3 regions of the Streptomyces sp. KL116D genome follow, and region 2 is predicted to be linked to each of the others. Evidence: riboswitches for the same ligand, from Rfam matches in the RefSeq annotation. Region 2 holds a riboswitch; each other region holds the start of a gene.

Region 1 (4,574 bases), on a different contig from region 2:
CGCCAACTCGGCCTGCGCAAGGGCGACTTCGTCACCGGAGTGTGCGGGCGGCCGCACACGCTCACCGAGGCCGAACCCGTCGGCGGCGCCCGCACCCGGCCGCACTTCGCCGACCTCACCCCTCTCCACCCCGCCGAACGGCTGCGCCTGGAGAGCCCGGTGAGCGGGCTCACGGGCCGCGTCGTCGACCTGTTCGCGCCCGTCGGCAAGGGGCAGCGCGGCCTGATCGTCGCGCCCCCGAAGACCGGCAAGACGGTGCTGCTGCAGCAGCTCGCGGCGGCGGTCGCCGTCAACCACCCCGAGGCCCACCTCATGGTGGTGCTCCTCGACGAGCGGCCCGAGGAGGTCACCGACATGCGGCGCTCCGTGCGCGGCGAGGTGCTCGCCTCGACGTTCGACCGCCCGGCCAAGACCCATGTCGCGCTCGCCGAACTCGCCGTGGAGCGCGCCAAGCGCCTCGTCGAGCAGGGCCGCGACGTGGTGATCCTGCTCGACTCGATCACCCGGCTGTGCCGCGCCCACAACAACGCCTCCGCCAAGGGCGGCCGCACGCTGTCCGGCGGCGTCGACGCGGCGGCGCTGCACGGCCCGAAGCGACTGTTCGGCGCGGCGCGCAACACCGAGGAGGCGGGGTCGCTGACCATCCTGGCGACGGCCCTCGTCGACACCGGGTCGCGCGCCGACGACTACTTCTTCGAGGAGCTCAAGAGCACCGGCAACATGGAGCTCCGCCTCGACCGCACCCTTGCCAATCACCGCGTCTTCCCGGCCGTCGACATCACGCCGTCGGGCACGCGCCGCGAGGAACTCCTGCTGCCCGCCGCCGAGTCGGCCGCGGTCCGCGGCCTGCGCCGCGCCCTGCAGAGCCGCGACGGCCAGTCCTCGTACGAGGCGCTGCTCGACAAGCTGCGGCACTCCCCGGACAACGCCGCGTTCCTGCGACAGGTGCATTCGACGGTCCCCACGGGGTGACCACACCCCCGGGATGCGTAATACTCGTCCTATGACTTCGAGCATTACACGTCCGGGGCGGGGCCCGGCCGTGGCGATCCGTCCGGCCACCGCGCGCGACGCCAAGCGCCTCACCCGGCTCGTCCGCGGCTCCCGCGCCTACGAAGGCCCGTACGCGGCGATGGTCGAGGGGTACCGGGTGGGCCCGGACTACATCGAGACGCACCGCGTGTTCGTGGCGGTGGACACGGCCGACGACCGGGTCCTCGGTTTCTACGCGCTGGTCCTCGCGCCGGCCGAGCTGGACCTGATGTTCGTCGCGGACGCGGCGCAGGGGCTCGGCATCGGCCGGCTGCTCGTCGCGCACATGCGGACCGAGGCGCAGGCGGCCGGTCTCGACCGGGTCCGTGTCGTCTCGCACCCGCCCGCCGAGGGCTTCTACCGCAGCATGGGCGCGCGGCGCACGGGCACCGCGCCCGCGCGCCCGCCGGCCGTCGCCTGGGACCGGCCCGAACTCGAATTCGTCATTCCCCCCGCCGCCTGAGGGGTTCCGCCCTCGCCGCGCACGGCGCACACTCGGGTCCAACGAGCGGGCAGCAATGGGGCAAGGAGGCCACATTGGGCGGCAGTGACGCGCGCGACGAGGCGTTCGACGTGATCGTGGAGATCCCGCAGGGCTCCCGCAACAAGTACGAGATGGACCACGAGTTGGGCCGGATCCGGCTCGACCGGATGCTGTTCACGTCGACCCAGTACCCCGCCGACTACGGCTACGTCGACGGCACGCTCGGCGGCGACGGCGACCCGCTGGACGCGCTCGTGCTGACCGGCGACGCCACGTTCCCCGGCTGCACCATCGAGTGCCGGGCGATCGGCATGTTCGTGATGAGCGACGAGAAGGGCCCGGACGAGAAGATCCTCTGCGTCCCCGCGCACGACCCGCGGCACGCGTCGGTCCGGGACATCGAGGACATCCCCGAGTTCGACCGGCTGGAGATCACCCACTTCTTCGAGGTCTACAAGGACCTGGAGCCCGGCAAGTCGGTGGACGGCTCCCACTGGGAGGGCCGGGACATGGCGTACGAGGAGATCAGGCGGGCCCGGAGCAGGTCCGGCGGCCGGTGACGCCCGGCTCGCCCCCGATGTGATCTTGCCTACCCGTACGGGGTCCGGCTGCGCGGGCGGCGCCCGGGCCGCCTAGGGTGGGCGGGCCGTGGTGTTCGGGAAGACCGGTGACAGCCCCTCAGGGGGCCGAGTCCGGAGCGGCCCTCGCCACTGTGATCGGGTTCCGGACCCCCAGGTCCGGAGCGCACCGCTCCACCCGTGCCACTGGCTGCCGCCCGGCAGCTGGGAAGGCAGGAGCGGCGGCGCACGCCCGTAAGCCAGGAGACCGGCCACGGCATCTCACGAAGTGATCCACGAGGTGCTGGAGCGTGACCGCCGTATGACCCTGTCCGCGAACTCCCCCGCGCGGCCCACCGGGCCGAACCCCGACTTCCGCTGGCGCCGTGAGGACACCGTGCGCACCGCGGGCCTCATGGCCGTGATCCTGGCCCTGCACGTCGTCGCCTTCGGCGTGCTCTTCCTGCTCGTCGTCCCCGGCCACTACGAGGTCGACGACAAGGCGTTCGGCATCGGCCTGGGCGTCACCGCGTACACCCTCGGCATGCGGCACGCCTTCGACGCCGACCACATCGCCGCCATCGACAACACCACCCGCAAGCTGATGGCGGACGGCAAGCGTCCCGTCTCGGTCGGCTTCTGGTTCGCGCTCGGCCACTCCAGCGTGGTCGTCGCGATGGCGGCGCTCGTCGCCGGCGGCGCGGCCCTGGCCGGCACGCTCATGGACGACGACTCGCGCGCCCACCAGGCGCTGGGCGTCGTCGGGACGACGGTCTCCGGGACGTTCCTCTACCTCATCGCCGCGCTCAACCTCGTCGCCCTGGCCGGCATCCTGAAGGTGTTCAGGTCGATGCGCGCGGGATCCTACGACGAGACGGAGCTCGAACAGCACCTGGATTCCCGGGGGTTCATGAACCGCGTGCTCGGCCGCTTCACCCGGTCCATCACCCGGCCCGGGCAGATGTACCCGCTCGGCTTCCTCTTCGGCCTCGGCTTCGACACCGCGACCGAGGTGACGCTGATGGTGATGGCGGGCAGCGGCGCGGCGGCGGGTCTGCCCTGGTACGCGATCCTGTGCCTGCCGCTGCTGTTCGCCGCGGGCATGAGCCTGTTCGACACCCTCGACGGCACCTTCATGAACTTCGCCTACCAGTGGGCGTTCGCCAACCCGGTGCGCAAGGTGTTCTACAACCTCACCATCACGGGCCTGTCGATCGCGGTCGCGTTCTTCATCGGCACCATCGAACTCGTCGGCGTGCTGCACGAGAAGCTCGACCTGACGGACGCGGTGACCGGCTGGATCGCCGCACTCGATCTCGACAACGTCGGCTACGTCATCGTCGGCCTGTTCGTCGTCGTGTGGGCGGCGGCGATCGCCTACTGGCGCCTGGCCAAGGTCGAACAACGCTGGTCGGCGCGGCTGGCCGACGGCGCCTAGCGCCACGGGGGCGCCGGTGGCCGAGGGCGGCCGCGCCACGCCGGTCACCGTCGCATACGGTGCACGACGACACGCCGTACGAGCACGGAGGATGCCCCATGGCCGCCGCCCACCTGCCCCTCGCGGGCATCACCGTCGTCAGTCTCGAACAGGCGGTGGCGGCGCCGTTCGCCACCCGGCAGCTGGCCGATCTGGGCGCGCGGGTGATCAAGGTGGAGCGGCCCGGCGAGGGCGACTTCGCGCGCCGCTACGACGAGACGGTGCACGGGCAGTCCAGTCACTTCGTGTGGCTGAACCGCTCGAAGGACTCGGTGACGCTCGACGTGAAGACGCCCGGCGGCCGTGAGGTCCTGGAGCGGCTGCTGGCCGGCGCCGACGTCTTCGTGCAGAACCTCGCGCCGGGCGCGGCGTCCCGACTCGGCCTGTCCGCGGGCGAGTTGGCCGAGCGCCACCCGTCCCTCGTGGTCTGCGACATCTCCGGCTACGGCGCGGACGGGCCGTGGTCCGACCGCAAGGCCTACGACCTGCTCGTGCAGTGCGAGACGGGCGTCGTGTCGGTGACGGGCACGCCCGAGGCACCCGCGAAGGTGGGCATCGCGATCGCCGACATCGCGGCCGGCATGTACGCGTTCTCCGGCATCCTCACGGCGCTGTACGAACGCCGGGCCACGGGCGTCGCGCGCGCGGTCTCGGTCTCCCTCTTCGAGGCGCTGGCGGAGTGGATGGGGTATCCGGCCTACTACACGGCGTATTCGGGTGCGCAGCCGCCGCGGGTCGGCGCCGCGCACGCGACGATCGCACCGTACGGGCCCTACGCCGCGGCGGACGGTGCGACGGTGCTCCTGGCGATCCAGAACGAGCGCGAATGGGCCTCCTTCTGCGCGGAGTTCCTCGACGACGCGCCCCTGGCGACGGACCCGCGGTTCCACCGCAACTCGGCGCGCGTGGCCCGCCGCGCCGAACTCGACGCGATCGTCACGGCCCGCTTCGCCGAGCTCACCGCCGACGAGGCGGTCGCGGTCCTGGACCGCGCCAAGGTCGCGAACGCCCGGCTCAACACGGT
Region 2 (4,574 bases):
CGCGTGGGCGAGTTCGTCGGTGAGCCGCTCCACGTACCCGGAGCCGCCGGCCGGGTCGATGACCCGCGCCAGGTGCGACTCCTCGATGAGGATCGTCGAGGTGTTGCGGGCGATCCGCCGCGCGAACGCGTCCGGCAGCCCCAGCGCGTCGTCGAAGGGCAGCACCGTCACGGAATCGGCGCCGCCGACGCCCGCCGCCAGCGTGGCGATGGTGGTCCGCAGCATGTTCACCCACGGGTCGCGGCGCGTCGTCATCACCGACGAGGTCACCGCGTGCTGGCGCTGCGCACCCGCGTCGGCCGCCCCGCAGGCCTCGGCGACGCGCGCCCACAGCCGGCGCGCCGCCCGGAACTTGGCGATGGTCAGGAACTGGTCGGCGGTCGCCGCGTACCGGAACTCCAGCTGCGCCAGCGCCTGCCGGACCGTCAGCCCGGCCGCCGTCAGCAGGCGCAGATAGGCGACCCCGGTCGCCAGCGACGCACCCAGCTCCTGCGCGGCCGAACCGCCCGCCTCGTGGTACGGCAGCGCGTCCACGGTCAGCGCCCGCAGGCCGGGGTGGCGTGCGGTGCACCGGCGGGCGAGCTCGACGACGGCCTCGTCGTCGTACCCGGTGCCGGTGCGCGCCTCGTGGCCCAGCGGGTCCGCGCCCAGGTTGCCGCGCGCGGCGTCGTCGGCGACGCCCGCGTCCGCGTACAGCCGCAGCAGCCGGTCGGCGGCGGCCGCGGTCTCGGCGCCCGCGTCCAGGACGATCGGGGCGAGGTCCAGCAGCACGCCGTCGAGCGCGGTGGGCAGCGCCTCGACGGGGATGCCGCCGGAGCCGCCCACGGTCAGCCACAGCGACGTGACCCCGTTCTCCAGGTCGGCGAGGACCGCCGCGGCGTCGGCGACGGCGTGCCGCTGGCGCACGTCCCAGCCGCCCACGACATTGCCCTCGGCCCGGCCGCCGCGCACGAACGGCGCGAAACCGGGCAGGCCGGAGGCGACCGTGGTCGCGTCCCCGGAGGTGTACAGCGGGCGGGCGCGCAGCCCGTCCTCGAGCGGAGTGGACAAGGCGTCTTCCGCCTCGGCCGCCGAGAGTTCCTTGCCCGACTTGCGCAGGACACCCGCGACCAGGTGCTGCCACTGCTCGTGCGTCGCGTCGGGGAACTCGGCCGCCAAGGAAAGCCCGTCGTCTGGCAGGACCGTCATGCTCGGATGCTAGGGGAGATGACTACAGCGACAGCAGAGCCGACCCGTGTGACCTTGTTCGCCTTGGCTTCCCGGCCGGTTGCGACTATGAGCGGTCCCCGGGCCCCGCGCGCCCCCGGCCCGCCGTCCGCCCGGTCTTGGCCATGGACGCGTCACACGGTAGCGTCATGTCGTTATCGACGACGGTCGACGGAAGCCGGTGAGAGTCCGGCACGGTCGCGCCACTGTGAACGACGAGCCCCCGGGCTCCTCGTGAGTCAGACCCGTGACGGTCGTCATGTGCACCAACGAAACGGGACGCGAACTCCCAAGGAGGCACTGCCATGGCGCAGCCTGTCGCCCAGCCGACCGCCACCACGCCGGTCCTGCCGGCCAAACTCCCGCTGAAGGTCATCGCCCCCTGGGCCGCCTTCTTCGGCATCCTGATGCTGGTCCTGCTGTACTTCGTCGGCGCCGAACAGGGCGCCACCTCCGTGTTCAGTGGCGCGGGGGTCCATGAATGGGTGCACGACGCACGCCACCTGCTCGGCTTCCCCTGCCACTGATCCAGAGGGACGTCGCGCGCTCATGAACTCAACCACCGTACGCAACCTGCTCGTTCGGGGCATGCTCGCCGGCCTGGCGGCCGGCGTGCTCGCCCTGGTCATCGCCTACTGGCTCGGCGAGCCCAGCGTCGACGGCGCCATCGGCTTCGAGGAGGCCCACGCGGCCCACTCGCACGGCGGCGAGGAGGCCGAACTCGTCTCCCGGAGCCTGCAGTCCACGGCCGGCCTCGCCACCGGCATGCTCGTCTACGGCGTCGCCTTCGGCGGCATCGCCGCCCTCGCCTACTGCTTCGCCCTCGGCCGCGCCGGCCGGTTCGGTCCGCGGGCGACCGCGCTGCTGCTGTCCGGCTGCGCACTGCTGGCCGTGTACGTCGTGCCGTACCTGAAGTACCCGGCCACTCCGCCCGCCGTCGGCAACCCCGACACCATCGGCAAGCGGACCACCCTCTACTTCCTGATGATCCTGCTCAGCGTGCTCCTCGCGACCGGCGCCACCGTCCTCGGCAAGCGGCTCGCCCCGCGGATCGGGACGTACTACGCCACGCTGGCCGGCGTGCTGGGCTTCGTCGTCGTGACGGGCATCGCCTTCGCCGTCCTGCCCGTGGTCAACGACGTGCCCGAGCACTTCCCCGCCACCCTGCTGTGGCGCTTCCGGCTCTCCGCGCTGGCCATCCAGGTCACCCTGTGGAGCGGATTCGGCCTGATCTTCGGGGAGTTGGCCCAGCGCCTGCTCCAGCCGAAGCCGGCCGCGGTCCCGGCCGCACCGGCGGTACCGGCCGGCCGGTGATCAGTCCGACGGATCCGCGGGGCTGAGCGGTCCTCCGAGGCGCACGTTCCAGCGTGCGCCCCGGCCGCTCAGCCCGGTGGCCGTCAGCGGCGCGACGTCGCAGCGCCAGAACGCCGACACGGGCGCGCCCAGCGCGTGCACCACGGCCGCGCGCACCACCTCGGGCTCCACGACGGCGACCACCTGCGCGTCGTCCGCCAGCGCGTCGAGCCACCGCGCCACCCGGGCGCACACACCGGCCACCGACTCCCCGCCACCGGGCGCGAACTCCGGATCGTCGAGCCACCGCGCGACGTCCAGCGGTTCGGCCCCGGTCACCTCCGCGAGCGTCCTGCCCCGCCAGCGCCCCATGTCCTGGGCGGCCAGTCCGTCCGGCGCGGCCGACGCGTCGAGACCGAGGGCCTCGGCGGTCTCGCGGCAGCGCCTGCTGCCCGACGTGACGGCCGGCGCGCCCGCGCCCGTCACCAGCGCTCCGGCCGCCGCCCGCGCGGCGTCCCGCCCCGACGCGTCGAGCGCGGCCCCGTCGTCGAACCGGGCCTGGCGCAGCGAGGCGTTCATGGCGGGGGAGACGAACAGGACGCGTCGGGTCACGACGGACTCCTCGGGGACGGGGCGGGCGGGTGGACGGGTGCGGGGCCCGGCCAGTCGAGGAGCCGGGCGCCGATCACCGCGGTCTGCAGCGCGTAGCGGTGCACCGGGTCGGCCGGGTCGGCGCCGGTGAGCTGGTGGATGCGGGCCAGGCGGTAGGTGAACGCGCGCACGCTCAGGGTCAGCCGGCGGGCGGCCTCGGCGGACACGCAGCCGGAGTCGAAGTAGGCCGTGAGCGTGTCGAGCAGCGGCTGCGCCCCGCCCCGCGCCCCGCGCAGCGGGCCGAGCGTGTGCTGGACGAGGTCGGCCATCGCCTGCCGGTCGCGGGTCAGCACCGGGTAGACGAGCAGGTCGGCGGCGCGCAGCACCGGGGCGTCCAGATCGAGGCGGGCGGCCAGGTCCAGCGCGTTGAGCGCCTCCTCGTACGACTGGACGACGCCGCCTGGGCCCGACTGCGGGCGGCCGACGGCGACCTGGACGCCCTCGCCCGCGGCGCACGCCTGCTCGGCGAAGTGGGCGAGGACCTTCTGCTGGTCGCCGGGGGCGATGCAGACCAGCCGGCCGTCCTTGGCGGTCAGCAGGATGTGCCGGTTGCCGAAGCGGGCGATCACCGCCCGCTCGACCTCGCGGGACACCGCGCCGCCCTCCTCGTACGCGACCGGCCCACGGGCCACCGCGACGGCGTGCCCGGACGACAGCCGCAGCCCGAACCGCTCGGCCCGCTCGGCGAGTTGGCCCAGGTCGCTGCGGCCGTAGAGCAGATCGTCGATGAAGTCGCGGCGGGCCGCCTCCTCCTGCCGCATGGTGAGCCGCTGCGCCCGCTCGTAGCCCTCGGCGAACGCGTCGAGCGCCTGGGCGCCGACCGTGACGACGCTGTCGAGCCCGGCGCGGGCGCCGACCGTGTCCGTACGCAGCTGCGCCAGGTGCGCGGCCACCAGATCGCGCAGGCCGAGCCCCTTCTCCGCGGCCCGCTCGCCCAGCGCGCGGCGCCCGTCGAGCTCGTCCCGGGTCAGCCGCCGGCCGGTGGCCGAGGCGTCCGCCACCACCCGGGCGAACCCGTCCAGGAACTCCGCGGGGACGTCCTCCTGCGGCGCCATCTCCACCCCTGTCGTCGTCCTGGCCCCGACGTCGTCCGCCGTCGTCCGCCGTCGTCTGCCGTCGTCCTGACGTCTTCTTAGCCGATGCGCCACGGCCGCCCACCGGCGGGGGGCACCATGATCCCTGTGTCGTTACCTCATCAGCCCCAGCGGCCCTCCCTGCCCGGCCACATGATCGTCTGTGGCGACGACGCGCTCGCCGAGCGGCTGGCCGCCGAACTGCGGGACCTGTACCGCTCGCAGGTCACCATCGTCGTCCCGGCCGCGGGCGCCGCCGCCGAGCCCGAGCCCGCCGTGACCGGCCGGCTGCGCGCGGCGGCGCTGCTCGGCCGGGTGCAGGCCGCGATGAACCGGGCCGCGCCCGCCGCC
Region 3 (4,574 bases), on a different contig from region 2:
CGCGGACTGCACCGGGCGCTGGACCTCACGCGCGTCGGCGCGTTCGGCCACTCCCGGGGCGGCGCGGCGTCCCGCGTCGGTGATGTTCCTGGACGAGCGGGTGCGCGCCGGCATCGATCTGGACGGCGCTGCGTACGGGCCGGTGGTCGAGCACGGCCTCGACCGGCCGTTCCTGCTCATGGACACGGTCGTCCACGACGGACTGAACCAGCAGGACGGGTCCTGGCCCCCGTTCTGGGCGCACCTGAGCGACTGGCGCCGCTGCCTTCGCCTCGCGGACGCCGACCACAACTGTTTCACCGACATCGTGGCGCTCGCCCCCGCAGGTCCCCGGAGCCGGTCCGCGACACGCTGCAGATCGGCGCGATCCCCGCCGACCGGGCGGTGGCCGGCGTGCGGGCGACCGTGCGGGCCTTCTTCGATCTGCACCTGCGCGGCCGCCCGGACACCGGGCACGTGCTGTGGGGCGCGTCGTCGCGCCATCCGAGGTCGGCTACATCGCCGGGTAGCCGAGGCACGGGCGCCGGGCCAGGCCGAACCGGGCCGAACCTAAAGGCGGCGAGTTGGCGGGTTGTGCGCCGGCGATGGTGTTCAGCCCCCACCCTCCGGTCTCCACGTCGGGAGGCCACCCACCCGCCAGGAGCCATCGGCCCCACTCTAGGGCCAGAGGCATGACGACCTCCCTGGCCCGCAGCGCCTTCGACTCGCTCCTCCTCGACGCGGTGCCCGACCACGAGACGCTGCGCCAGACCTACGCGGCGCCCAGCGACGCGGCCGTACCGGAAGCAGATGACCGAACTCACCGACCATACCCGGCAGTTGATCGCCTGCCTCGTCGCTGGCCCTGATCGCCGACACGGACGCCGAGGGCACCCTGCGACGTCTCCCCCGCGCGGCGGCCCCGCCGGGTTCGCCTCCGTCCTCGACGCACGGACGGTGGCGATACCGGACGCGACCGGCAACGAGCGTCTGGACACCCGCAGAACGCCCCAAGTCGTTGCTGCGCCGGCCGGGGCTGACGATCGCCGACGTCGAGCGGGCGGAGGCAGAGTCGCTCAACTACCGGTACGAGTGAGCCCGACCGGTGGATGCCGGCCACCGACCGAGCAGACCGAGAAGGCCCCACCAGGCAGGGAACCCAGGCCCCGTGGCGGGGCGGGTCAGAGGACGTGGCCCGTCTCCACCGGGAAGTCCGGCGGCCACGGCTTGGACCAGTCGAACAGGAATTCCCGGTCGCCCATCAGCTCGTACTCCGCCTCGCGCCAGCTCGGGATGCCCCCGATGACGAAGCGCTGTCCCCGTCAGGCTCCAGCATCCACGTGTACTCGGCGTCGGCCGGATCCAGCCAGTGCCGCTCCTGCAGCACGGCGAACTCCCCGGAGGCGGCGCGCCGGATGTGGAGACCGTTGCCGTAGACGGGCTGAAGGAGCATCAGCTCCACGTAATGCGTGTATATCTCGATGCGCGTGGTGGTCGGTCCGCCGTCGTCGCTGCTCTGCAGGAAGAGCTGCCGGTGGGACGGATCAGACCGGACGATCCGGAACAGTCTCCCCGTGCGGATGAAGTCAGCCATGATCGAAACTCTCTGTCGCGCCTCGTGCCGCCGCTGCGCCTCTCGGTCGGACGACCTCGTGCGCCGCTCCAGTCTGGCGGGAGGTCGCGACGACTGTTGGCGTTGTTCGCTTTCACGCAGCACGCCCTCGGCCCGTGTCACCCGCCGGCACCCCCTCGGCCCGTGTCACCCGCCGCTGGACGTCCCGAAGCACTCCTGGCGGCGCAGCAACGGCAGCAGGTGGTGCTCGACGGCCGGCGCCAACCCGCAGGCCCGCGTCCCGGCCGTCGGTCCAGCGAAGGGCCGCCAGCTCGGCCGCGGGGGACCGGGTCACCGATCAGCGTCGCCCGGGAGAACACGGTCAGCTGCATGGGCACGCCTTCCAGCGCTGCCGTCTCCTCCACCACCGCGAGATGTTCGAGCGTGTCCGCAGCTCTACACCCAGTTCTTCCCGCAACTCCCGTTCCAGGGTCTCTTCGGGCTGTTCTCCGGCCTCGGGCTTGCCACCCGGAATGTGAAGACGTCCGGCGCTGCCTGCTTGCTCACGACGAGCAGCTTCCTGTCCTCGACCACGGCCGCCGCGACGACCTTCATGACTGCATGATCCATCCCTGCATTGTGCAGGCCCGATCAGCCTTCCGCGCACCCCGGCCTCCTGCGCCGCCACCCGTCGACGTGTCTCACTTCACCCTCCTGATTCCGGACGACCCAGCGATCCTCGACCGCGAACCCATAAGGTGGCTCCCGCAGCTGGTTCGCCCTGTCAGCCGGACAGGGCGTCGCAGAGAGGGAACCCGGTGGAATTCCGGGACTGCCGCAGCGGTGAGTGAGAACGACCGCCGTCATACGCACTGGGTCCCGGCAAGGGATCTGGGAAGCGACGGCCACTAGGAGTCCGTCCGGTCGGATGGACGTGCTCACGAGTCCGAAGACCTGCCACCTGCCCGTGGGCGTACGACGCGCACGGACATCCCAGTGACCTCGTGGGCGGGTCGGCGTACACATCAGGCGGACGACCGCGCCATCCCGGCGCGAGCGCACCGCCGTCCGTGTCACTCCTTCGTGCGTACAGGTCCTCGGGACCCCCAGGGATACGTCTCTCGAAGGAGATCTCCGTGACCACCAGGACGCAGCCGCGGCGGCACGGGCCACCGTGTACGGCTACCCGCGCCGGGGCCAGAACCGCGAGCTCAAGAAGGCCGTCGAGGGCTACTGGAAGGGCCGCGTCACCTCCGACGCCCTCCGGGCCACCGCCGCCGGCCTGCGCCGCACCAACTGGCAGGAACTGGCCGCCGCCGGGATCACCGAAGTCCCCACCGGCGACTTCTCCCTCTACGACCACGTCCTCGACACGACCGTGATGGTCGGTGCGATCCCCGAACGCCACCGGGCCGCCGTGGACGCCGACGCCCTGGACGGCCTCTTCGCGATGGCCCGCGGCACGCGGGACGTCGCGCCGCTGGAGATGACCAAGTGGTTCGACACCAGCTACCACTACCTGGTGCCCGAGTTGGGGCCCGGCACCGTCTTCACGGCCGACTCCACGAAGCAGGTCGCGGAACTCAAGGAGGCCCTGGCCCTCGGACTGGTCGCCCGGCCGGTCCTGGTCGGCGGTCACGTACCTCCCTCCCCTCGCCAAGCCCGCCCCCGGTGTGGCCGCCGACTTCGACCCGCTGACCCTCCTGGACCGGCTGCTGCCCGTCTACGCCGAGGTCCTCGCCGACCTGCGCGCGGCGGGCGCCGAGTGGGTGCAACTCGACGAGCCCGCCCTGGTCCAGGACCGCACCCCCGCGGAACTCAACGCCGCCGCGCGCGCTCTACCGCTGATCTCGGTGCCCTCACCGACCGGGCCCAAGCTCCTGGTCGCCAGCTACTTCGACCGCCTCGGCGACGCCCTGCCCGTCCTCGCCAGGCGTCCCCGGTCGACGGACTCGCCCTCGACTTCACCCGAAGCGGCCGCCGCCAACCTCGACGCTCTCGCCGCCGTCGGCGGACTGCCCGGCTAAGCGCCTGGTCGCCGGGGTCGTCAGCGGCCGCAACATCTGGGTCAACGACCTGGAGCAGTCCTCGCCACGCTCGGCACCTGCTGGGCCTCGCCGACCGGGTCGACGTGGCCGCCTCTTCCTCGCTCCTGCGTCCCCCTGGACGCGTCGCTGGAGCGCGACATCGATCCGCAGATCCTGCGCTGGCTGGCCTTCGCCCGGCAGAAGACCGCCGAGATCGCCACGCTCGCCAAGGGCCTCGCCCAGGGCACCGACGCGATCACCGCCGAACTCGCCGTCAACCGGGCCGCCCTGTCCTCCCGCGCCGCCTCCCCGATCACCCGCGACCCGGCCGTCCGGGCCCGCGCCGCTGGCCGTCACCGAGGCCGACACCCGGCGCGCCCAGGCCCACCCGCGGAGCGGGCCGCCGCCCAGCGCGCCCACCTCGATCTGCCGCTGCTGCCGACCACCACGATCGGTTCCTTCCCGCAGACCACCGAACTGCGCACCGCGCGCCGACCTGAGGTCCGGCCGCATCGACACCGCGGGCTACGAGGAACGCATCAGGACCGAGATCCGCGACGTCATCTCCTTCCAGGAGAAGACCGGCATCGACGTCCTCGTGCACGGCGAGCCCGAACGCAACGACATGGTGCAGTACTTCGCCGAGCGGCTCACCGGCTATCTCGCCCTGCAGGCCGGCTGGGTGCAGTCCTACGGCACCCGCTACGTCCGCCCGCCGGTCCTGGCCGGCGACATCTCCCGGCCCGAGCCGATGACGGTGCGCTGGACCGCGTACGCGCAGTCCCCTGACGGGCCGCCCCGTCAGGGGCATGCTCACCGGGCCGGTCACCATGCTCGCCTGGTCGTTCGTCCGTGACGACCAGCCCCTCGGCGACACCGCGCGCCAGGTCGCCCTCGCCCTGCGCGACGAGGTCAACGACCTGGAGGCGAACGGCACTTCGGTCATCCAGGGTCGACGAGCCCGCGCTGCGCAGACCCTCCCGCTGCGCGCCGCCGACCACGCCGACTACCTGGCC

Evidence for each region. Region 2 has a riboswitch for cobalamin ahead of RBJ77_RS14060 (CbtB-domain containing protein). Riboswitches for the same ligand answer to the same signal wherever they lie in the genome.
Region 1: another riboswitch for cobalamin. It lies ahead of RBJ77_RS47130 (HoxN/HupN/NixA family nickel/cobalt transporter); the one in region 2 lies ahead of RBJ77_RS14060 (CbtB-domain containing protein).
Region 3: another riboswitch for cobalamin. It lies ahead of RBJ77_RS24000 (5-methyltetrahydropteroyltriglutamate--homocysteine S-methyltransferase); the one in region 2 lies ahead of RBJ77_RS14060 (CbtB-domain containing protein).

Annotation. Positions count from the first base shown of each region.
Region 1 is NZ_JASERH010000127.1:13,597-18,170, forward strand. Features, by position in the region: gene rho (transcription termination factor Rho) at 1-972, shown strand, start outside; gene RBJ77_RS47120 (GNAT family N-acetyltransferase) at 1,004-1,495, shown strand; gene RBJ77_RS47125 (inorganic diphosphatase) at 1,570-2,076, shown strand; cobalamin riboswitch at 2,149-2,365, shown strand; gene RBJ77_RS47130 (HoxN/HupN/NixA family nickel/cobalt transporter) at 2,396-3,511, shown strand; gene RBJ77_RS47135 (CaiB/BaiF CoA transferase family protein) at 3,610-4,574, shown strand, end outside.
Region 2 is NZ_JASERH010000035.1:189,135-193,708, forward strand. Features, by position in the region: gene RBJ77_RS14055 (methylmalonyl-CoA mutase family protein) at 1-1,188, opposite strand, end outside; cobalamin riboswitch at 1,337-1,474, shown strand; gene RBJ77_RS14060 (CbtB-domain containing protein) at 1,512-1,733, shown strand; gene RBJ77_RS14065 (CbtA family protein) at 1,756-2,520, shown strand; gene RBJ77_RS14070 (histidine phosphatase family protein) at 2,521-3,111, opposite strand; gene RBJ77_RS14075 (PucR family transcriptional regulator) at 3,108-4,205, opposite strand; gene RBJ77_RS14080 (NAD-binding protein) at 4,377-4,574, shown strand, end outside.
Region 3 is NZ_JASERH010000059.1:5,240-9,813, reverse strand. Features, by position in the region: gene RBJ77_RS24020 (hypothetical protein) at 1-553, shown strand, start outside; gene RBJ77_RS24015 (hypothetical protein) at 672-848, shown strand; gene RBJ77_RS24010 (hypothetical protein) at 1,241-1,573, opposite strand; gene RBJ77_RS24005 (NUDIX domain-containing protein) at 1,914-2,198, opposite strand; cobalamin riboswitch at 2,287-2,508, shown strand; partial or broken gene RBJ77_RS24000 (5-methyltetrahydropteroyltriglutamate--homocysteine S-methyltransferase) at 2,706-3,104, shown strand; gene RBJ77_RS23995 (hypothetical protein) at 3,205-3,558, shown strand; gene RBJ77_RS23990 (hypothetical protein) at 3,563-4,414, shown strand; partial or broken gene RBJ77_RS23985 (5-methyltetrahydropteroyltriglutamate--homocysteine S-methyltransferase) at 4,368-4,574, shown strand, end outside.